Regions from separate parts of the Desulfonatronospira sp. MSAO_Bac3 genome, predicted to be linked through region 1. Evidence: predicted binding sites of a transcription regulator. Region 1 holds the regulator's gene; each other region holds the start of a gene.

Region 1 (4,567 bases):
CCGGTCAAGATATAACTGGACTTTCGCTGCCCAAAAGGGCAGAGTTGGGGATGAGTTATCTGCCGCAGGAAAGCTCCATTTTTAAAAAACTGAGCGTCTATGACAACTTGATGCTTATCCTGGAGTACACCTGCAGGGACAGAAAGCTCCGCCGGGAAAAGGCCGAGTCTTTGATGCACGAACTGGGAATATCTAAGCTTGCTCATCAGAAGGCCTCCTTTCTTTCCGGAGGGGAAAGGCGGCGTCTGGAAATAGCCAGGTCCCTGATAAAGGACCCTGAATTCATTCTTCTGGACGAACCCTTTGCAGGCATTGATCCCATTGCAGTGGATGATATCCAGAAAATTGTGCTTAAGCTAAAGGAAAAAAACATAGGTGTGCTCATTTCAGATCACAACGTGCGCGAAACCCTGAAAATCTGCGACAGGGCATCCCTCGTATTTGAAGGCCAGGTTATACTGAACGGCACACCAGGGGAAATAGCCCAGGACGCCCGGGCCAGACAGGTATACCTGGGCGAATCTTTTCAATTGTAGGCAGGATAGCAAGACATGTCCCTGGAACTAAGACAACAGCTGAAACTTTCACAGCAACTGGTGATGACCCCGCAGCTGCAGCAGGCCATCAAGCTGTTGCAGCTGTCCAGAGTGGAGCTGCTGGAAGTGGTGCAGCAGGAACTTATGGAAAACCCCATCCTGGAGGAGGCCCAGTACCAGGAGGATGAGCAGGCGGCCCGGGATATTCACCAGACAGACAACCGCAAAAACAGCCTCAACAGCGAAGAACAGTCCATGATTAAGAATGCGGACTGGGAAAACTACCTGGGCGAATTTTCCAGCAGTTCCAAACAGTCCGCACACCAGGAGCGTGAAACCACTGAAGAGATGCAAAGCTTTGAGACCAGGTACTCTTCCAAGCCTTCCCTGGAGGGACATCTCTTCTGGCAGCTTCAGCTGCAGGATTTTTCAGCGGACGACATGGTTATCGGAGAAGAAATTATCGGCAATCTTGATTCCCGCGGTTACCTCCAGGCCACCTCCCGGGAAATAGCCGAAGCCGCCGGTACAGAACCGGACCAGGTGGAAAGGGTACTAAAACGCATACAGCATTTTGACCCCATAGGTGTCGGCTCCCGGGACATACAGGAATGCCTGCAGGTACAGCTTGAAGCCCTCAACGAGGACGATCCGGTGCTCACTTCCCTGGTAGAAGAGCACCTGGAAGATATTGAGAAAAACCGCATTGCTCCCCTTCTCAAGAAATTCAAGGTCAGCCGGGAGTACATGCAGGAATATATCGAGGTCATAAGAAGCCTGGATCCCTTCCCCGGCTCCAGCTACGGCAGCGAGGACGTTGTCTACATCAGTCCGGATATTTATGTTTACAAGTATGAGGACGACTTTGTCATCCTTTTGAACGAAGAAGGACTGCCCAACCTGCAGCTCAGCTCCTTTTATACCGGTGAAAACCAGCTGGTCAAAGACAAGAAAAACAAGCAGGAAAACGAATACATCCAGGAGAAAACCCGTTCAGCTGTATGGCTCATGAAGAGCCTGCACCAGAGGCAACGCACCCTTTACAAGGTGATGCAGAGCATACTCAAATTTCAAAGGGAGTTCTTCGAGCACGGAGTAAGCCGGTTAAAGCCGCTTATACTCAAGGAAGTGGCCGAGGACATAGAAATGCACGAGTCCACGGTGAGCAGGATCACCACCAGCAAATACGTTTCCACTCCCTACGGCATTTTTGAGCTCAAATTTTTCTTCAACAGTGCCCTGAGCATGGATGGAGGGGGCCATGTGGGCTCTGAAAGCGTAAAGGCCGCCATCAAGAAGATGGTCCGCGAGGAAGACCCCAAAAAACCACTGAGCGATGAAGCCATAGCCGCCATTTTAAAAGAAAACCTGGATGTCAACATTGCCAGGCGTACTGTGGCCAAGTACCGCATGGCCTTAGACATCCCTTCTTCCTCAAAGAGGAAAAAGTTTTTCTGATCCCAAAGCTATATATTAATCGAAGGAGGCAAGCATGCACATCAAATTCAATTTCAAAAATTTCGAACCCTCTGATCACCTGAAAAACTATGCCCGGGACCGTTTTGAAAAACTGTCCAAATATATAACCGACAATGACGACGTTTCTTTGCAGGTAAACATGGAAGTGGAGAAATTCAGGCACATCGCCGAATGCATACTCACGGGAAAAGATCTGCATATCTCGGCCAACGAGGAAACAGAAGACATGTACTCCACCGTGGACCTGAGCCTGGACAAGCTTGAAGCCCAGCTCAAGAAACAAAGGGACAAAATCAAGGACAAAAAGAAAAAAACACGGGAAAAGCAGCAGGTGCGCATGGACGTGGTCAGTTTTTCCCCTGCAGAGGAGGGGCAGAGCCGGGAACCGCGGATAGTGGCCACGGACCACTACGAACCCAAGCCCATGCCCTTAGACGAGGCCGCCATGCAGCTGGAAACCATGGGCTACGAATTTCTGGTCTTTTTAAACGCTGAAACTGAAAGGGTAAACGTGGTTTACCGCCGCAAGGACGGCGACTTCGGCTTTATTGATCCAGGCGTATAAGCTGGTCTGGAATAATCAATAATAGAGAGATACAATGCATCTTGCGGATTTTTTGAGCCCGGACCAGATCGTTGCAGGCCTGGCCTCCAGAACCAAGGCGGAAGTTCTGGATGAACTTGCTGCACCCCTGGTGGAAAAACATGACTTCCTGGAGCGCAGTGAGGTCAACAGCGTGCTCGTAAGCCGGGAGAACCTGGGCACCACGGGCATAGGCGACGGCGTGGCCATACCCCACGGCAAGATAGCCGGCCTGGACAACATCCTCATCAGTGCCGGTCTCAGCCGCGAAGGAGTGGACTTTGCAGCCCTGGATCACAAGCCGGTACACATTTTTTTCCTGGTCCTGGCTCCGGAAAAAAGCGCCGGCAAGCATCTCAAAATCCTGGCTTTTATATCCAGGCTGCTGCAGGACCCTGACTTCAAGGATTCCTTCATCAACGCCCAGACCAGGGAAGAACTATGGAATCTAATAAACAGAGTTTAATCACGGAGTTACCAGACAGGGAAAAAGACCATACAGGCTGCTACCCGGTGGTTATAGTCACCGGCCTTTCCGGGGCGGGGAAAAGCACAGCCCTCAACGTCTTTGAGGACCTGGGCTTTTTCTGCGTGGACGGACTTCCTGTGACCCTGGCCCCCACTATAATGGAGCTTTTTTCCAGGGAAAACCCCAAAAACTTCCGGGGGCTGGCCCTGGGTATGGACCTGCGTCAGAGCGACTTCGCCAGTGAATGGTCCCGTGTGCGGGACCAAATGTCCCAGAGCAGGATTTGTCTGCAGATAATCTACCTTGAAGCAGGCTCGCCGGTACTGGTAAGACGGTACGCTGAAACTAGGCGTCCGCACCCCATGGAAGGAGAAGGCATCGGCCTGGAACAGGCCCTGGAAAAGGAAAAACAGATCCTGGAACCACTGCGCAGCGATGCTCACCTGGTGGTGGACACATCGGATTTCAGCATCCACGACCTGCGCCGGGCACTCAAGGAAAAATGGGAATGCCTGGACCAGGTTCTTGCCGGTATACGGGTGCATATAATTTCCTTTGGATTCAAATACGGCATGCCTTCCGAGGCCGACATGGTCCAGGACCTGCGTTTTCTGCCCAACCCTTTTTTTGAACCAGAACTCAAAAGCCTGTCAGGCAGAGATACGGCTATTGCGGATTATGTGCTGGGCAAGCCTCCGGGGTCTTCCTATCTGGAAAAATACAAGGACTTCCTTGGCTTTATCCTGCCCCTGTTTCAAAAGGAGGGCCGCTACAGGCTGACCATGGCTTTCGGGTGTACCGGGGGCAGACATCGCTCCGTGGCTGTAGCCGAAAACGTGGCGGATTTTCTGAAAAAAAACGGCTACTTAGTGTCACTGGAACACCGACATTTTCAACTGGGTTGATTGCTTGCAGCAGTAGATAGCAAATCCCCTCCCCGGCCAGGAGGGCCGTGGGTGTTGACAGCTTACAATCAACCACCCCCGACCCCTCCTTAACTAAGGAGGGGAGCAGATCGAGGCGTGGCAACACTCTGTCGCATGCATCTGTATAAATACTTCGTCTGGATCGTGATTAAACTTCCACCACCCAAGCAAGTCCAAGCCACGGTTTAGCTCCCCTCCTTGACAAGGAGGGGTCGGGGGTGGTTGTATAAAATCCCTTCCTTATCTGCTCCATTTTTCAAGCAGTAAGGAGAAATCGGGGATGGTTGACAACCAACTTTGAAACATCCCATTTTCAAATTAAACCTGTGACCAGAGCATCATGATAGGAATTATATTAGTCACTCACGGCGATTTCGGGTCCGGTCTTCTGCATGCGGCGCAGACCATGGTGGGAGAAAGCGGCAACTGCTGCGCCATAGGAGTGGATGTTTCCAGGCCCATGCAGGATATCATTGACCAGTTGAAGCAGAAGGTTAAAGAAATAGACACAGGCAGCGGTGTAGTAATCCTTACGGACATGTTCGGGGGAACCCCTACCAATATCAGCCTGTCC
Region 2 (4,567 bases), on a different contig from region 1:
GATCCAAGCCGGGGCGCTTTGAAGAGGCGCACAGAGGAACTATATTCCTGGACGAAATCGGGGAGATGCCGGCGGGGCTTCAGGCCAAGCTGCTCAGGTTCCTCCAGGAAAGGGAGTTTGAGCGTCTGGGAGGCGTCAAAACCCACCGGGTGGACGTAAGGGTCATTGCAGCCACCAACAAGGAACTGGACAAAGAGGTTCAAGAAGGCCGGTTTCGCGAAGACCTGTACTATCGCCTGAATGTCTTCCCCATCTGGGTACCTTCACTGCGCGAAAGAAGAGAGGATATCCCCTCCCTGATCAATCATTTTCTGGACAAAATGGCCCGGGAATACGGCAGGAGGCTGGTCCTGAGCAACTCCAGCCTGGATTATCTGGTTGAGTACGAATGGCCGGGCAATATCCGGGAAATGGAAAACCTCATGGAAAAACTCTCCATAATGAGCGAAGGACAGATAGTGGCATTAAAGGACCTGCCATCAGATATGCAGCAAGAAAAGGTTTGCCCCGGAAAAGTTCAGGAGCAGGCCCGGGATCACTCGCTTCTGGACATGGAGAAAAAAGAAATCCTGTCCGCCTTGCAGCGCAACAGCTGGATTCAGTCCAGGGCGGCCAGGGAACTTGGTCTCACCCAGCGCCAGATGGGGTATCGCATCAAGAAATTCAACCTGGAAGAATACGTGTCCCGGAAGAAAAATATTGAAAAACCCCTGGACTGATTGAAGATAATCATCAATTTCAGCCTGCCTGCCCCTGCAGCATACTGACCACCTGCTCATCATCCAGTGGAGAGCCTTTTATGCTGGCGGCCCGGCGTACATCCCTGACCAGTCCCTCCAGGTCTACAAAATCCGGGTTTACACCCATCTCCATGAGCTTGCCCCGGACAGCACCCGCCCCGCTCTTTCTGCCCAGGCTGATCCTGCGCTGCATGCCCATCTTGTGGGGCTCAAAAGGTTCAAACAGATCAAAGGACTTGTACAGCGCATCAGCATGCAGGCCTGACTCGCAGTGAAAAAGCTGCCTGCCCAAAACCGCCCTGTCAGGGTTTATGTGCACTCCGGCCAGGCCGGCCACGCAGGTGCTGAGCTCCGGAAGGCTTTGGACATCGTATCCAGCATGTCCCTTATTGTACACGAGAAAAGTCAGAACTTCTTCTAAGCGGGCTATGCCGGCACGCTCACCGATTCCCAGCAGGCTTACATCCACATAATCCACCCCGCAGGATAATGCCGTGAGAGCATTGGCTGTGGCCATACCGAAATCATTGTGACCATGAAAGGCAAGGCTTATATCCAGTTTTTCCCTGAAGGGTCTCACAGCCTCCATCAGCTCTCCAGGCTCCATAACTCCCAGAGTGTCTGAAAGGCGGACGCGCCACACTCCCAGATCTCTGGCCATAAGGGCCGCACGCAGGGCAAACTCCCGGTCAGCCCGGGAAAAATCCTCCAGGCCCAGGGACAACTTTGCTTTCAGTTTGTCCGTGCCGGCCAGGGTCCTTTCAAGTAGCCTGAGCGCCCCGCACCGGTCCAGTCCCAGTCTCTTCTCAATATGCAGATCTGATACAGGCAGGGCTGCGCTTATGATGTCCGGGTCCAGGCTGTCGGCGTATTCCAGTTCCTGAATACGGCAGGGTGACCAGAGGCTGATTTTTGTAGAACCATGATGTTGCCTGGCATACTTTATCAAGGTCTCAAGCTCTTCATCTCTGCCCACAGACCCTGTCTCCAGCTCATCCAGGCCCAGACGGTGCAAACCGTCCACAATCACTTTTTTCTGCTCAAGGCTTAGATAAAGCCCGTAACGCTGGTCTCCTTCTCTTAATGTAGTATCTATAAGCATGAAAACTTTTTTGCACAAAGCATGCCTCAAAACAGCCCTTATCACCCTGCTGCCTTCTATATCATCAGTACATGGCCCCAGTTTAAGTGTAAGCATTCAGGGGGTACTCAGTTTTAGTTCCTGGCACTCACGCCTCTGGCGTGATTCCGGCACCCCCTGAATGCTTACGTTTAAGTACAGAAGCTGAAAAATGCACTCCCAGGCTGTCATGCCCGCAGACAACACAACTTCTTCAGACCCTACAAATTTGTAGTACACAGCTACATTTTAGAATGTATCCCTGCATCTGAAAAAGGCCTGGACAATCAAAAAGCCTGGCACAATATCCAGCATAATATCAATCATTTAAACTCTATAAACCCTGCCTCCAATCTTCTGGCATGTCTTTTGCCAAATGAAAAAAACGCGGCACATGGATGGTACATTCCAGGCCAATAAAGGCGGAGTGCTGCGAAAAAAATACAGGAGGAGCATTTCATGCGCAAAGTAGCAATCTATGGCAAAGGCGGAATCGGCAAATCAACAACAACCCAGAATACGGTAGCAGGCCTGGTGGAACTGGGCAAAAGAGTCATGGTGGTTGGTTGTGACCCCAAAGCGGACTCCACCAGGCTTCTGCTGGGGGGACTCTCTCAGCAGACTGTACTGGATACCCTGCGCGAGGAAGGCGAGGATGTGGAACTCGACGATGTACGTATCGGTGGATACGGCAATTCCCTGTGCGTGGAGTCCGGTGGACCGGAACCTGGAGTGGGCTGCGCCGGACGCGGCATCATTACTTCCATCAATCTGCTGGAACAGCTGGGGGCCTATGAGGAAGACGAGAGCCTGGACTATGTATTTTACGACGTCCTGGGCGACGTTGTCTGCGGTGGCTTTGCCATGCCCATCCGGGAAGGAAAGGCCCAGGAGATATACATTGTTGTTTCAGGGGAAATGATGGCCATGTATGCGGCCAACAACATCTGCAAAGGCATAAGGAAGTTTTCCGAAACCGGGGGTGTTCGCCTGGGCGGTCTTATCTGCAACAGCAGGGCTGTGGACAACGAGGAGGCAATGATCAAGGCCTTTGCTGAAAAGCTGGGCAGTCAGATGATTTACTTTGTCCCCCGGGATAATGATGTGCAGCGGGCCGAGATCAATCGCAAAACGGTTATCGACTTCACTCCCCAGGCCCCGCAGGCGGATCACTACCGCAACCTGGCCAAAGCAATGGACAGCAACCAGATGTTCGTAGTCCCCACACCCATTGAGACAGAAGAACTGGAAAGCCTGCTTCTGGAATACGGAATCCTGGAAACCGCTTAATCGCTGCGTAAAAAAAAGCACACAAGGAGAAACAACATGCTTATGATTCGCGCCATTGTCCGGCCGGAAAAAACTACAGAGGTAATGCAGTCTCTGCTGGACGCAGGATATCCGGCCCTGACCAAGGTGGAAGTAGCCGGCCGGGGCAAGCAGAGAGGACTCAAGCTGGGAGAGGTAATCTACGACGAACTGCCCAAAGAGATGATAATGACCGTGATCCCTGATGCAGATAAGGAGTTTGTGACCAGGGCCATCCTGGACAGCGCCCGCACAGGCAAAGGCAGCTTCGGCGACGGCAAGATATTCATATCTCCGGTGGATGAAGTTTATACTGTCTCTTCCGGAGTAAAGGAAACATAGAAGGGGTAGTTTATGAAAGAAGTGATGGCCATTATCCGGGCCAATAAAATAAACCAGACAAAAAAGGCCCTGGTGGCTGCCGGCCTGCCCTCATTCACGGCTGTGAAATGCATGGGCCGTGGGAGTCGTCCTGTGGATTTTGAAATGCTGGAAGCCATGAACAGGTCCCCTGAAGATGCCGGGGAGATACTGCCCATCCTTTCCCAGGGCGGCAGGCTTATCCCCAAACGGATGTTAAGCCTCATAGTACCTCCGCAAAAGGTACAGGAGGTGGTGGATATCATCATGCAGGAAAACAGTACAGGAAACCAGGGGGACGGCAAGGTATTCGTTCTGCCCATAAGTGACGTCCTGAGGGTCAGGACCGAAGAAGAGGGCCTTCAGGCCATTGATGAAATGCAGCAATGAAAACAAAAACCATCCCATGAACATATTCAACAATTTTTAAGGACCAGGGAGATACAGCATGTCAGATCTTAAATCATGTCCCAGCGTGGACCTGGAAGAATTTGTAGACAACATCCTGAAGAAATATCCGGCCAAAGTGGCCAAAAAACGAAAAGACCATATCCTGGTGCGCAAGGAAGAGGACCCCGCCCGGGAGAGCATTCAGGCCAACAACAGGACTGTGCCGGGCATCATCACCCAGAGGGGCTGCTGCTATGCAGGCTGCAAGGGGGTTGTGCTGGGCCCGGTGGGGGATATGGTTCATATCACTCACGGTCCCATAGGCTGCGGGTTTTACGCCTGGCTCACCAGGCGCAATCTCTTCAAGCCCGGCGAAGATGGAAAAAACTATTCCACGTACTGTTTTTCCACGGACATGCAGGAGCAAGATATTATTTTTGGAGGGGAAAAAAAGCTCAAACAGGCCATCAAGGAAGCCTGGGAGACCTTTAAACCCAATGCCATAAGCGTGCATGCCACCTGTCCAGTGGGCCTGATAGGCGACGATGTCCAGGCAGTGGCCAGGGAAGCAGAGGCAGAGCTGGGAGTAAAGGTCCTGGCCTTCAACTGCGAGGGCTACAAGGGAGTCAGCCAGTCTGCAGGCCATCAC
Region 3 (4,567 bases), on a different contig from region 1:
CGATGTTTATGACAGTAATGAGTATGCCGGCGTTGACGTCGCCGGAGACGAACTTGCCCGAGCCGTCCATGGCTCCGTAGAAGTCCGATTCCTTGCGCAGGGCTTCGCGCTGCCTTTTGGCTTCCTGCTCGTCTATGAGTCCGGAGTTGAGATCGGCTTCAATGGACATCTGTTTGCCCGGCATGGAGTCCAGGGTAAAGCGCGCCGCCACTTCGGCTATGCGGGTTGTTCCATTGGCTATGACCATCTTGGTCAGGGCGAAAAGAATGAGAAAGATCACTATGCCGATGAAGTAGTTGCCTCCCACCACAAAGGTGCCGAAGGACTCGATGACCCGGCCCGCGGCATGGGTGCCCTGATCTCCGTGCAGCAGAATAAGCCTGGTGGTGGCCACGTTCAGGGCCAGCCTGAACAGGGTGGCTATCAGAAGAAGCGAAGGGAATATGGAAAATTCCAGGGGGCTGCGCATGAACATGGATGTGACCAGGATGACAAAGGCAAAGGACAGATTGAAAGTCAGCAGCAGATCCAGGAGCACGGGCGGCATGGGGACCAGCATGACAAAAAGAATGACCACCACTCCGCCGGCCAGTAGTATGTCTCCCTGCTTAGTGAACCTGGCATAGTTGATATTGCCCAGAACAGAAGATTTAACTGCCATATTATTGACGCCCTGTATTTGAATCGGTTTTTGCTGCAGGCATTTTTATTGTCCTCCAGGCGATCCCTGTTTTTTGAATTTGTAGAGTTGAGCCAGTATTGAAGCCACTGCCTTGTACATGTCTTCGGGTATTGTTTCGCCTTCCTGGACGTTCTTATACAAGGCTTGTGCCAATGGCTTGTTTTCCCTGATGGGGATGTTGTTTTCCCTGGCTATCTCCTTGATCTTTTCGGCCCTGAAGTTGGCCCCCTTGGCCAGGACCATGGGGGCGGGAGCCAGAACGGGATCGTACTTTATGGCTACTGCGAGGTGGGTGGGGTTGGTAATGACCACGTCCGCCTTGGGTACTTCCTGGCGCATTCTCTGCTGGGTGGTGGACTGCATCTTCTTTCTCTGCTCCTTTTTTACCTCTGGATTTCCCTCGGCCTGCTTTCTTTCGTCCTTGACCTCGTCCTTGGTCATTTTCAGGTTCTGCTCGTAGTCCCACCTGGTGTAGGCTACGTCGGCGATGGCTATGATAAGCAGGGGGATCATGGCCAGCATAGCCATCTTGAAGGCTGTATTCAGGATGTAGGCCACGATAAAAGGAGGGTCTTCGTAAAAAAGGGGCAGAAAGTTTTCAAATTCCGATGTGATGATAATGTATGGAGCGGTAGCAACGGCTGAGGCGATGCCTACGTTTTTCACCAGACGCACCAGGGTGTTCAGGTCCAGGAATTTTTTCTTGAGCCCTTCAACTACGTTAAATATTTTCATTTTGGGCTTGAGTGGCTTAAAGGTCCACAAAAAACCTACTTGCAGATAAATTGCTACGATAGTCACGAAAAATACTATGAGCATAAAAGGCAGAAGCATACTGGCAATATTCTGGATGCTGAAAACAGCCAGGTGATAGAGGCTTTCCGGGTTGAGCTGATAATGAAAGGCCTGGTCCATGAACCATTCGGTCATCTCCATGTACGTATCCCTGATATGGGGGAAAAACAGGCGCAGAGCAAGAATGCCGGCGATGAGGCTGATGATCTTGGGCATCTCCTGGCTTTTGGGTACATTCCCCTGTTCCCGGGCCTTTTTCCGCCGTTTCGGGGTTGCGTCTTCTGTTTTACTGGGGTCTTTCTGAGGCATCTAACACTCTGCAATAATAAATATTTTTTTGGACTATCAACAATTAACTGATAACTTTCAACTTACCAGAAGATTAGATGTATTCCGCCTTGTTACTTCACGAAGGACCGGCAGCCGCCCGCAGCAGGTTATACATGGTGCCCCCCAGATCGGAGATGAAGCCGGATACATACAGGCTGATGAGCTGGAAAACCAGGCTCAGAAAAAGCAGTCCCACTGCAATCTTTATGGGGAAACCCAAAAGCAGAACATTCATCTGGGGAGCGGTTCTGGCCATAAACGCCAGGCCCAGGTTGACCAGGAAGACCGTGGCGATAATTGGAGAAGCAATTTTAAAGGCCAGGACAAAAATTTGACTGGAATAATATATGATCTGGTTAATAAGCTCCGGGGTGATGAACAGCCCCCCCGGAGGTATCAGGTCAAAGCTCTGGGTCAGGCCCATGAGCATATACAGGTGGCCGTTGATGCTTAGAAACACCAGCATGGAGCACATATACAGAAACTGTGTGGTTATTGACTCCTGCAGGCCGGTAAGGGGGTCCACCACGTTCATCATTTTAAAGCCCATCTGAAAGGCAATGAGGTCTCCCCCTGTCTGGATGGCGGCGAAGAGAAAATGCACGATCAATCCCAGGATAAGCCCCAGAACCAGTTCGCCCATAATCATGACCGCAATCTGGGCCGGATGTTCAGGGAAGTATTGCGCATCAAAGGAAAGATGCGGCCAGAGGGCCAGGGATAGAACAATGCACAGGGCGGCCTTGATGGGTACGGGCATAGCCTCACCCCCGAAAAAGGGCAGCAGGAACACCACCAGGCTTACTCTGAAGAAGGTCAGCCAGAAGCTGAATACGGTTTCAGGGTTGAAATTGAATATGTCCATGCCCGCTGATTAGCAAGAGACGGGCCAGATTGGGGGAGCGGGAAGAAGCGAGGGAGCGAAGGGGCGACTTGAGCGATTTCAGCGACTTGGCGAAGGGGCGAGCGGAATTGAATGGCGGAATTGAAGGAGACTATCCCCGTGTATATTCTTCCAATACACTGGGCCTGCCAGGTGAAACAAATCCGAAGGATTTCCTGCATAGCAGGGTTTCACTGGGGTCATAATAAACTGAATAACAATTAACTGATAACAGATAACTGGATTGCGGGCACTTATCAGGTCAGTTCAGAATGTATCTTTTGGGGTTTACCGGCATGTTGTTGAGGCGTACTTCGTAGTGCAGGTGTGGGCCGGTGCTTCTGCCGGTGTTGCCCACGTAGCCAATAAGTTCCCCCCGGGATACCTTGGTTTCTTCATCAGCTATGTACCGCTGCAGGTGGGCATACCTGGTTGTAATTCCCCTGCCGTGATCAATGACCATGGTTATGCCGTATCCACCGTCCCTGCCGGTAAAAGTGACTTTACCTGATGCCGGAGCATAAATGGGCGTACCTTCTGGAGCTGAAATGTCCAGGCCCTTATGAAATTCCCGCTGGCCGGTAAAGGGTGAGGAACGATACCCGAAATCCGAGGATACCCATCCCTGGGCAGGCCAGATGGAAGGAGTACTGGAAAGGAGATCTTTTTGCTGATGCAGGGCCTGCAGGATCTCCTGCTGTTTTATTTCTTCCAGGCGGGCTTCTTTGCTCAGTTGGTCCAGAAAGTTGTGCATCTGTCTGGTGAGCATCTCCTGGCGGTAGAAGGGAAACGATGAAGGGGAGGTGTTTTCACTGGTCCCGCCTATTGGATTGGGGTTAAGTTCTCTGGGAGGCTCAAGGTTCAGCATGACCCGGAGCTTGTCGTCGAACTCCTGGACCCGCTCCAGGTTCTGTTCAAGGTCATGAAACTTGTGAAACAGGGTGGTGAGTTGAATTTTCTGGGACTGGACCGTGTCCTGGGAACGGTTCAACTGCTGACTGACGGTCCTGTACTCCTGGTAATGCTTCCAGAGGTAAACGTTGGTTCCGGCTACGGCCAGGATCAGCAAAAGGGCAAACATGAAAACCCAGCCTCTTAATGTAATACTGGAGCACGATCCATGTTTGTCTTTAAATATAACCAACTGGTATTTTTTAAAAAGCATGTTGATTCCCTTTGTGTAAAAGTTTAGCCATTTGCATGTGGAATGGGGACTGGCTCTCCCCGCACTTATTTTAAAACCTGTCAATCTTCCTTTAGAAAAATAAGTGCGGGGGTGCCTGTCCCCTGCTTTCCTTAAAAAGGGCTAAACTGTTACCCCTTTGTAAATGTGCTTCAAAGGTTTGCAGCAGTAAATTCTGATAAACAATTCATGAATTCCTATTTTAAGTTACAGGCCAAGTCAAGCTGCCAGCGCTTAAAAGCATTCAATATATTCTGTCTTGTCTTTTTGTTTCCTCCGGACAACACATCCAGCATTCCCTCCATCTCCGTTCTCTTGCTGGCTCCGGCTGAGGGGCACGGGTTTTCCCAGACAGGCAGTTCCCACCTGCGGGCTGCATTGCGGATATATTTCTTCTCCACCAGCAGCAGAGGCCGGATCAGGGTCAAACTGCCCTGGAAAAACTCTTCTCTGGCGGAAAGTCCGTCCACTCTGGAGGTCTGTATAAGGTTCATGAAAAAGGTAGCAGCCAGGTCTTCGGCATTGTGTCCAAGGGCCAGGTGGGTCAGGCTGTATTTTCTGCAGAGATCAAAAAGGACCTTGCGCCTGCTCCACGAGCACAGGAAGCAGGGAGACTTGGTGTTGCCGGGATTGTGAGCCCTGGGTCCTATGTCCGTGGACTGGATATGCCCGGGAAGGGGGTTTGCGCCCAGCC
Region 4 (4,567 bases), on a different contig from region 1:
AGCTCCAGGGCGTCCATGACGTACTTGGCTGTGTCCGAATCCAGAAGCTTGGTAAGCATTCGCTTGACATGATCAGGTCCTCCCATGAGCATTTCCTTGCCCGCAACCAGGGTCTGGTTGAATTCCTTCAGGACCTCCTCGGCCTTTTCCTTGGGCACGGACTCCATCTCCAGCATGGCTTTGGACACGCTGGTGATCTCATTCTTGTCCAGGCGCTTGAAGACTTCGGCCGTAAAACTGTCTCCAAGGGCCAGGAGCAGGATGGCTGTCTTCTGGACACCGCTCAACTTTTCCGGAGGCACTTATACCCTCTCCTCTTTAAGCCATTTCTTAACTACTGCAAAGGCCTGGTCAAAGTTCTCCTCGGCCAGCTGGGAGGCAAAGACCTTGATGCCTTCCACACGCTTCTGGTCCTGCATGCCTTCCACTTCCTCCTCGCTCATGCCGGGAGCAAGGGCTTCTCTCTCGCCGCCCTCGGGCAGACCCTCGGCTTCCTCTCCCTCTTCTTCGGCAACCTTGGGCTTCAATATGGTCATGATAATGGGCCTTACCACAAGAAGGAGGAAAAGTAAAACCAGCAGGGCGTTGAGCAGGGGCTTGCCAAAGGTCTGGAAATACTGGGCCAGGTTGTCCATAAGGGTAGGTTCCGGCTCTACTTCGGGGGCGCCGAAATCAACACTGCTGACCTCTATGGAATCTCCGCGTTCCTGATCAAAGCCCACCGCCCTTTCCACCAGCTGCTGAATCCTCTGCATCTCCTCGTCAGCCAGGGGCTCGTAAACCATTTCCCCGGCATCGTCAGTAACATGCTGCCCGTCTACCAGTACAGCTACACTCAACCGGTCCACGCTGCCCACTGAGGCCACTATATTGTGCTCTTCACGGCTGATCTCAAAATTCGTGGTCCTGTCGGACCTGGAGGTCTCCTGAGTGGTGGCCGGCCCTTCAAATCCCTGCTGAAAATCCGGCTCAGGCACGCCTTCCTCCATAAAGGTCCCGCCACTGCTTTCCTCAGTGGATCTCTGTTCACTGCGGACAACGCTTCCGTCAGGATCAAAAATTTCCTGCCTGGTTGTGCGCCTGTCGAAATCCAGGTCCGCATTCACTTTGGCTATAACCCTGCCCGGACCTGCAAAAGGCGTCAGCATATGTTCGATACGCCGTTCCAGGTCCCTTTGAAAATTGAGCTGGTATTCCAGCTGAGTGCTGCTCATACCGTCCAGGAGATCTTTCTGGGGCTCGTAGAGTACCCTGCCGCTGGTGTCTGATATGGTCACCCTGTCGCTGTCCATTCCTTCGACACCGGTGACCACCAGGTTGACAATGCTCTGGATCTGGCTGGACTCCAGCCTCTGCCCGGACCTGAGCTGAAGGACTATGGAGGCCGAAGGCGGAGTCTCTTCTTCAATAAAGAGACTGCGTTCAGGCATAACCAGGTGCACCCTGGCGTGTTCCACCTCGGAGAATTCTGATATGGTCCGGGCCAGCTCACCCTGCAGGGCCCGCTGATAATTGACGTTCTGCACAAAGTCAGTCTGGCCTATGCCTGTATCGTCAAAAAGCTCGAAACCCATACCTTCCCCGCGCAGGACACCTTCCCCGGAAATGGCCAGACGCATCTTGTGCACCTGGTCTGCGGGAACAAGAATGGTAGTGCCGTCATCCTCGAGCTGGTAGCGCACGTTCTCACTTTCCAGGATCTCCACCACCCTGGAGGCATCCTCGGGATACAGATCCGAGGACAAAACCCGGTAATCCGGCCTGGTGATGAAAAACATCAGAAAGGCAAAAGCAGCAATGACCGAAAGGCCGAGCCCGGCCACCAGAATGCGCTGGGGCACCGAGCTGCTGGACCACAGACTGGTAACTTTTTCCTGCAGATCTTGAATGAACGGGGGCATGCTGGAATCCTTTATCTGGTTCAGGGTTCAGGTTTGGTGATCTTAATCGAAAACAACAGGCAAAATTCTAAAAAGGCATCTGCATCAATTCCCTGTAGCTCTCCATGACCTTGTTTCGAACAGCGGAAGTCATCTGCATGGCTACACCGGCCTTTTCCAGGCTGATCATCAGTTCATGCACATTCTGGGTTTTTCCGGAAGCAAAGGCCTCTATCATCTCTTTTTTATCGGTCTGGAGGTTATTTACCTCCCCAAGAGAAGACTGGAGCGTGTCCGCAAAATCATTGTATGCCTTGTTGCTGCCTGAAGCAGCTTTCCCTCCGGCCATGTTCTGGCCGGTCTGCATAGCATCGGTGTAGGCCTTCAGGGCCATGGGTGAAACTGACATGTTTCTCTCCTTGCTTTCAGCCTTTTATCCGGGCGGCAGGCACAGTTTTTTTGGACCGGATTAACCCCGCCCGATTTCCAGGGCCTTGTTGAACATGTTCTTGGTGTTGGTCACAGCAGACACATTGGCCTCGTAGGTTCGCATGGCGGTCAACATATTGGCCATTTCTTCAACTACATTGATATCCGGGGTCTTGACGTAGCCCTCCTGGTCTGCATCCGGGTGGGCCGGATCGTAAACCATCTTAAAGGGGCGCTGGTCCGTCATCACCTTCTGGGCCTTGACCCCGCGAAGCTCCCTTTCCAGCTCGGTCTGCATGGCATGGCCGAAAGGCGTTTCCAGTGGAGTGGACCTGAACAGCACGCTTTTACGCTCATAAGGTCCGCCTTCAGGGGTGCGCGTGGTATTGGCATTGGCCAGGTTCATGGAAATGACGTTAAGATGGGTGCGCTCTGCACTGAGGGCCGATGCGCCTATATCCAGAGATTTCATGAAACTCATTATTGTCCTCCTTCCCTGATTACAGTTTTAAGTCCCTGAAAATTTTTCTGCTGCACCATGCTAAGGGCATTGTACATCAAGGTATTCTGGGACATGATGGACATTTCCTTGTCCAGGTCCACGGCGTCTTCCCCCTGGTAAACCCTGGGCTCCATGCTTTTTATAAACTGAGCATTAAACCCCTGGGGATCAAAAGCGCCTGATACATGCCCGGGATCGGTCCTGGCCATCTTGCCCCTGGCGTCAAGGTTCAGGGCTGATTGCAGCTGCTCTTCAAACTCTACTCTCCTGGCCTGGTACCCCGGTGTTTTGACATTGGCCAGGTTGGAAGAGACAACATTTTGACGCTCAAGGCGCATGTCCAGCACCCTGGAAGTCAGTTGGATGTGATCGCCGAATAAAGCTTTCATCTGTTGTTCTCCTTTAAAATATTTCTACTGCTGTTTCTGGTTTAATGTTTCAAACAATCAACCTTAGCTCCTGTATTAGCAACTCCTGTTCCATAATACCGGCTGACCTCCTGCCTGTTCACCAGCCGGGCCTTTCGCGGCCTTTTCCCGGCTGCGAGTTAAAAGTTATCAGTTAATTGTTAATTGTTATCTGCTCCAGGACCTGGCAACAAAATCCTTCTCAGGGAATACAGGCATACATTTTGCTTCAAAAGAATCATTCAGAAAATTTTGACCAACAACCACGGAGGAATGTCATGGACAACAGTCTGGATTACCAAATCAACAAGGAGCTGGGTGAAAGCTACCTGTTCATGGGAGAACTGGATAAAGCAGAAGAGCACTATAAAAAGGCGGCGGGTTCCAACGGCGTGCACGCCGAGCCCTATCTCGGCCTGGCCACCATAGCGGTTCAGAAGGGAGAACTGCAGAAGGCCCACTCCCTGTACTCCAAAGCCAGCAGCGTGGAAGCCAGCGACAAGGCCCTTGCAGGCCTGGCCCTGGTAGAAGCTGAAATAGGCTCACTGGAAAAGGCCTTTGAACTCCTGCAACAGGCCCTGACCCTCAAGCCCTCCAACCTAGTGGCCCTGCTGGCCATGGTGCAGGTCGGCCATGGGCTGCAGAGGCTGCAGGAAGTGCTGCCCTATCTGGAAGCTTATCTGGAAGTTGAGCCTGAAAATAATGACGTCAGGTTTGCCCTGGCCGGCTGCCTCAAGACCCTGGGCCATGCCAGTGAGGCGCAAGAGCATGCGCGCAGGATCCTGGAGCAGGACCCCGAAAACACCGCGGCCGGTGAACTCCTGGCAAATGTTGCCTGATTTTTTTTGCAGGCGCAGATGACAGCTGTCTAAGATAAGCAACTGTTCAGACTGCAGCCTCTGGACAGTATTGCGGGCAGAGTATCTGCTCCGTAACCATTCAGGGGGCTCCCCGATGGTGATTACTTGCACCAGGCCCAGGGGACTGTCCCCCGCTATGTACTAACTGTGCAAGCTCACAAAACTTCGCGCATGTACTTTTTGTATTGTGCTGAAAAAGGTGTCGCGGGGACTGTCCCCGGGCCGATTGAGGCACTGAATGGTTGCTCAACTCCCGGCTTGAGCATTTTGACGAACAAAGACTCAACTCCAGGCTTGAGCAGAGTCAAGAGCACTGTGCCCACTCCCCTCCTTGGGCAAGGAGGGGCAGGGGTGGTTGTATGAAAACCACTTCCATATTTTGCCGGCACCTGACTACCCGGACCAAACGCTTCAGGCATAAGCTGCAAACCATTCTCCTTTTCCTCCCCAAGACCATCCAGGACCGGGTTTACTGGAAATCTTAAATCC

Evidence for each region. The regulator sigma-54, encoded in region 1, starts transcription at its own class of promoters, with help from an activator protein. The targets are predictions, from matches to a motif close to CTGGCACGGNNNNTGCTT.
Region 2: a site for sigma-54 is predicted at 2,218-2,235, ahead of nifH (nitrogenase iron protein). Genes of this name have one in related genera too.
Region 3: a site for sigma-54 is predicted at 2,683-2,700, ahead of fliR (flagellar biosynthetic protein FliR). Genes of this name have one in related genera too.
Region 4: a site for sigma-54 is predicted at 3,277-3,294, ahead of flgB (flagellar basal body rod protein FlgB). Genes of this name have one in related genera too.

Annotation. Positions count from the first base shown of each region.
Region 1 is NZ_QYZY01000337.1:5,492-10,058, forward strand. Features, by position in the region: gene lptB (LPS export ABC transporter ATP-binding protein) at 1-536, shown strand, start outside; gene rpoN (RNA polymerase factor sigma-54) at 552-1,994, shown strand; gene hpf (ribosome hibernation-promoting factor, HPF/YfiA family) at 2,029-2,580, shown strand; gene D5S03_RS11880 (PTS sugar transporter subunit IIA) at 2,615-3,064, shown strand; gene rapZ (RNase adapter RapZ) at 3,040-3,972, shown strand; gene D5S03_RS11890 (PTS sugar transporter subunit IIA) at 4,334-4,567, shown strand, end outside.
Region 2 is NZ_QYZY01000108.1:3,638-8,204, forward strand. Features, by position in the region: gene D5S03_RS03910 (sigma-54-dependent Fis family transcriptional regulator) at 1-719, shown strand, start outside; gene D5S03_RS03915 (hydroxymethylglutaryl-CoA lyase-like TIM-barrel protein) at 739-1,938, opposite strand; gene nifH (nitrogenase iron protein) at 2,320-3,150, shown strand; gene D5S03_RS03925 (P-II family nitrogen regulator) at 3,187-3,510, shown strand; gene D5S03_RS03930 (P-II family nitrogen regulator) at 3,523-3,918, shown strand; gene nifD (nitrogenase molybdenum-iron protein alpha chain) at 3,977-4,567, shown strand, end outside.
Region 3 is NZ_QYZY01000020.1:5,494-10,060, reverse strand. Features, by position in the region: gene flhA (flagellar biosynthesis protein FlhA) at 1-661, opposite strand, end outside; gene flhB (flagellar biosynthesis protein FlhB) at 707-1,786, opposite strand; gene fliR (flagellar biosynthetic protein FliR) at 1,884-2,672, opposite strand; gene D5S03_RS00410 (M23 family metallopeptidase) at 2,953-3,855, opposite strand; gene D5S03_RS00405 (tRNA lysidine(34) synthetase) at 4,071-4,567, opposite strand, start outside.
Region 4 is NZ_QYZY01000382.1:16,664-21,230, forward strand. Features, by position in the region: gene fliG (flagellar motor switch protein FliG) at 1-302, opposite strand, end outside; gene fliF (flagellar basal-body MS-ring/collar protein FliF) at 303-1,901, opposite strand; gene fliE (flagellar hook-basal body complex protein FliE) at 1,969-2,289, opposite strand; gene flgC (flagellar basal body rod protein FlgC) at 2,350-2,790, opposite strand; gene flgB (flagellar basal body rod protein FlgB) at 2,790-3,200, opposite strand; gene D5S03_RS13415 (tetratricopeptide repeat protein) at 3,497-4,057, shown strand; gene D5S03_RS13420 (hypothetical protein) at 4,438-4,563, shown strand.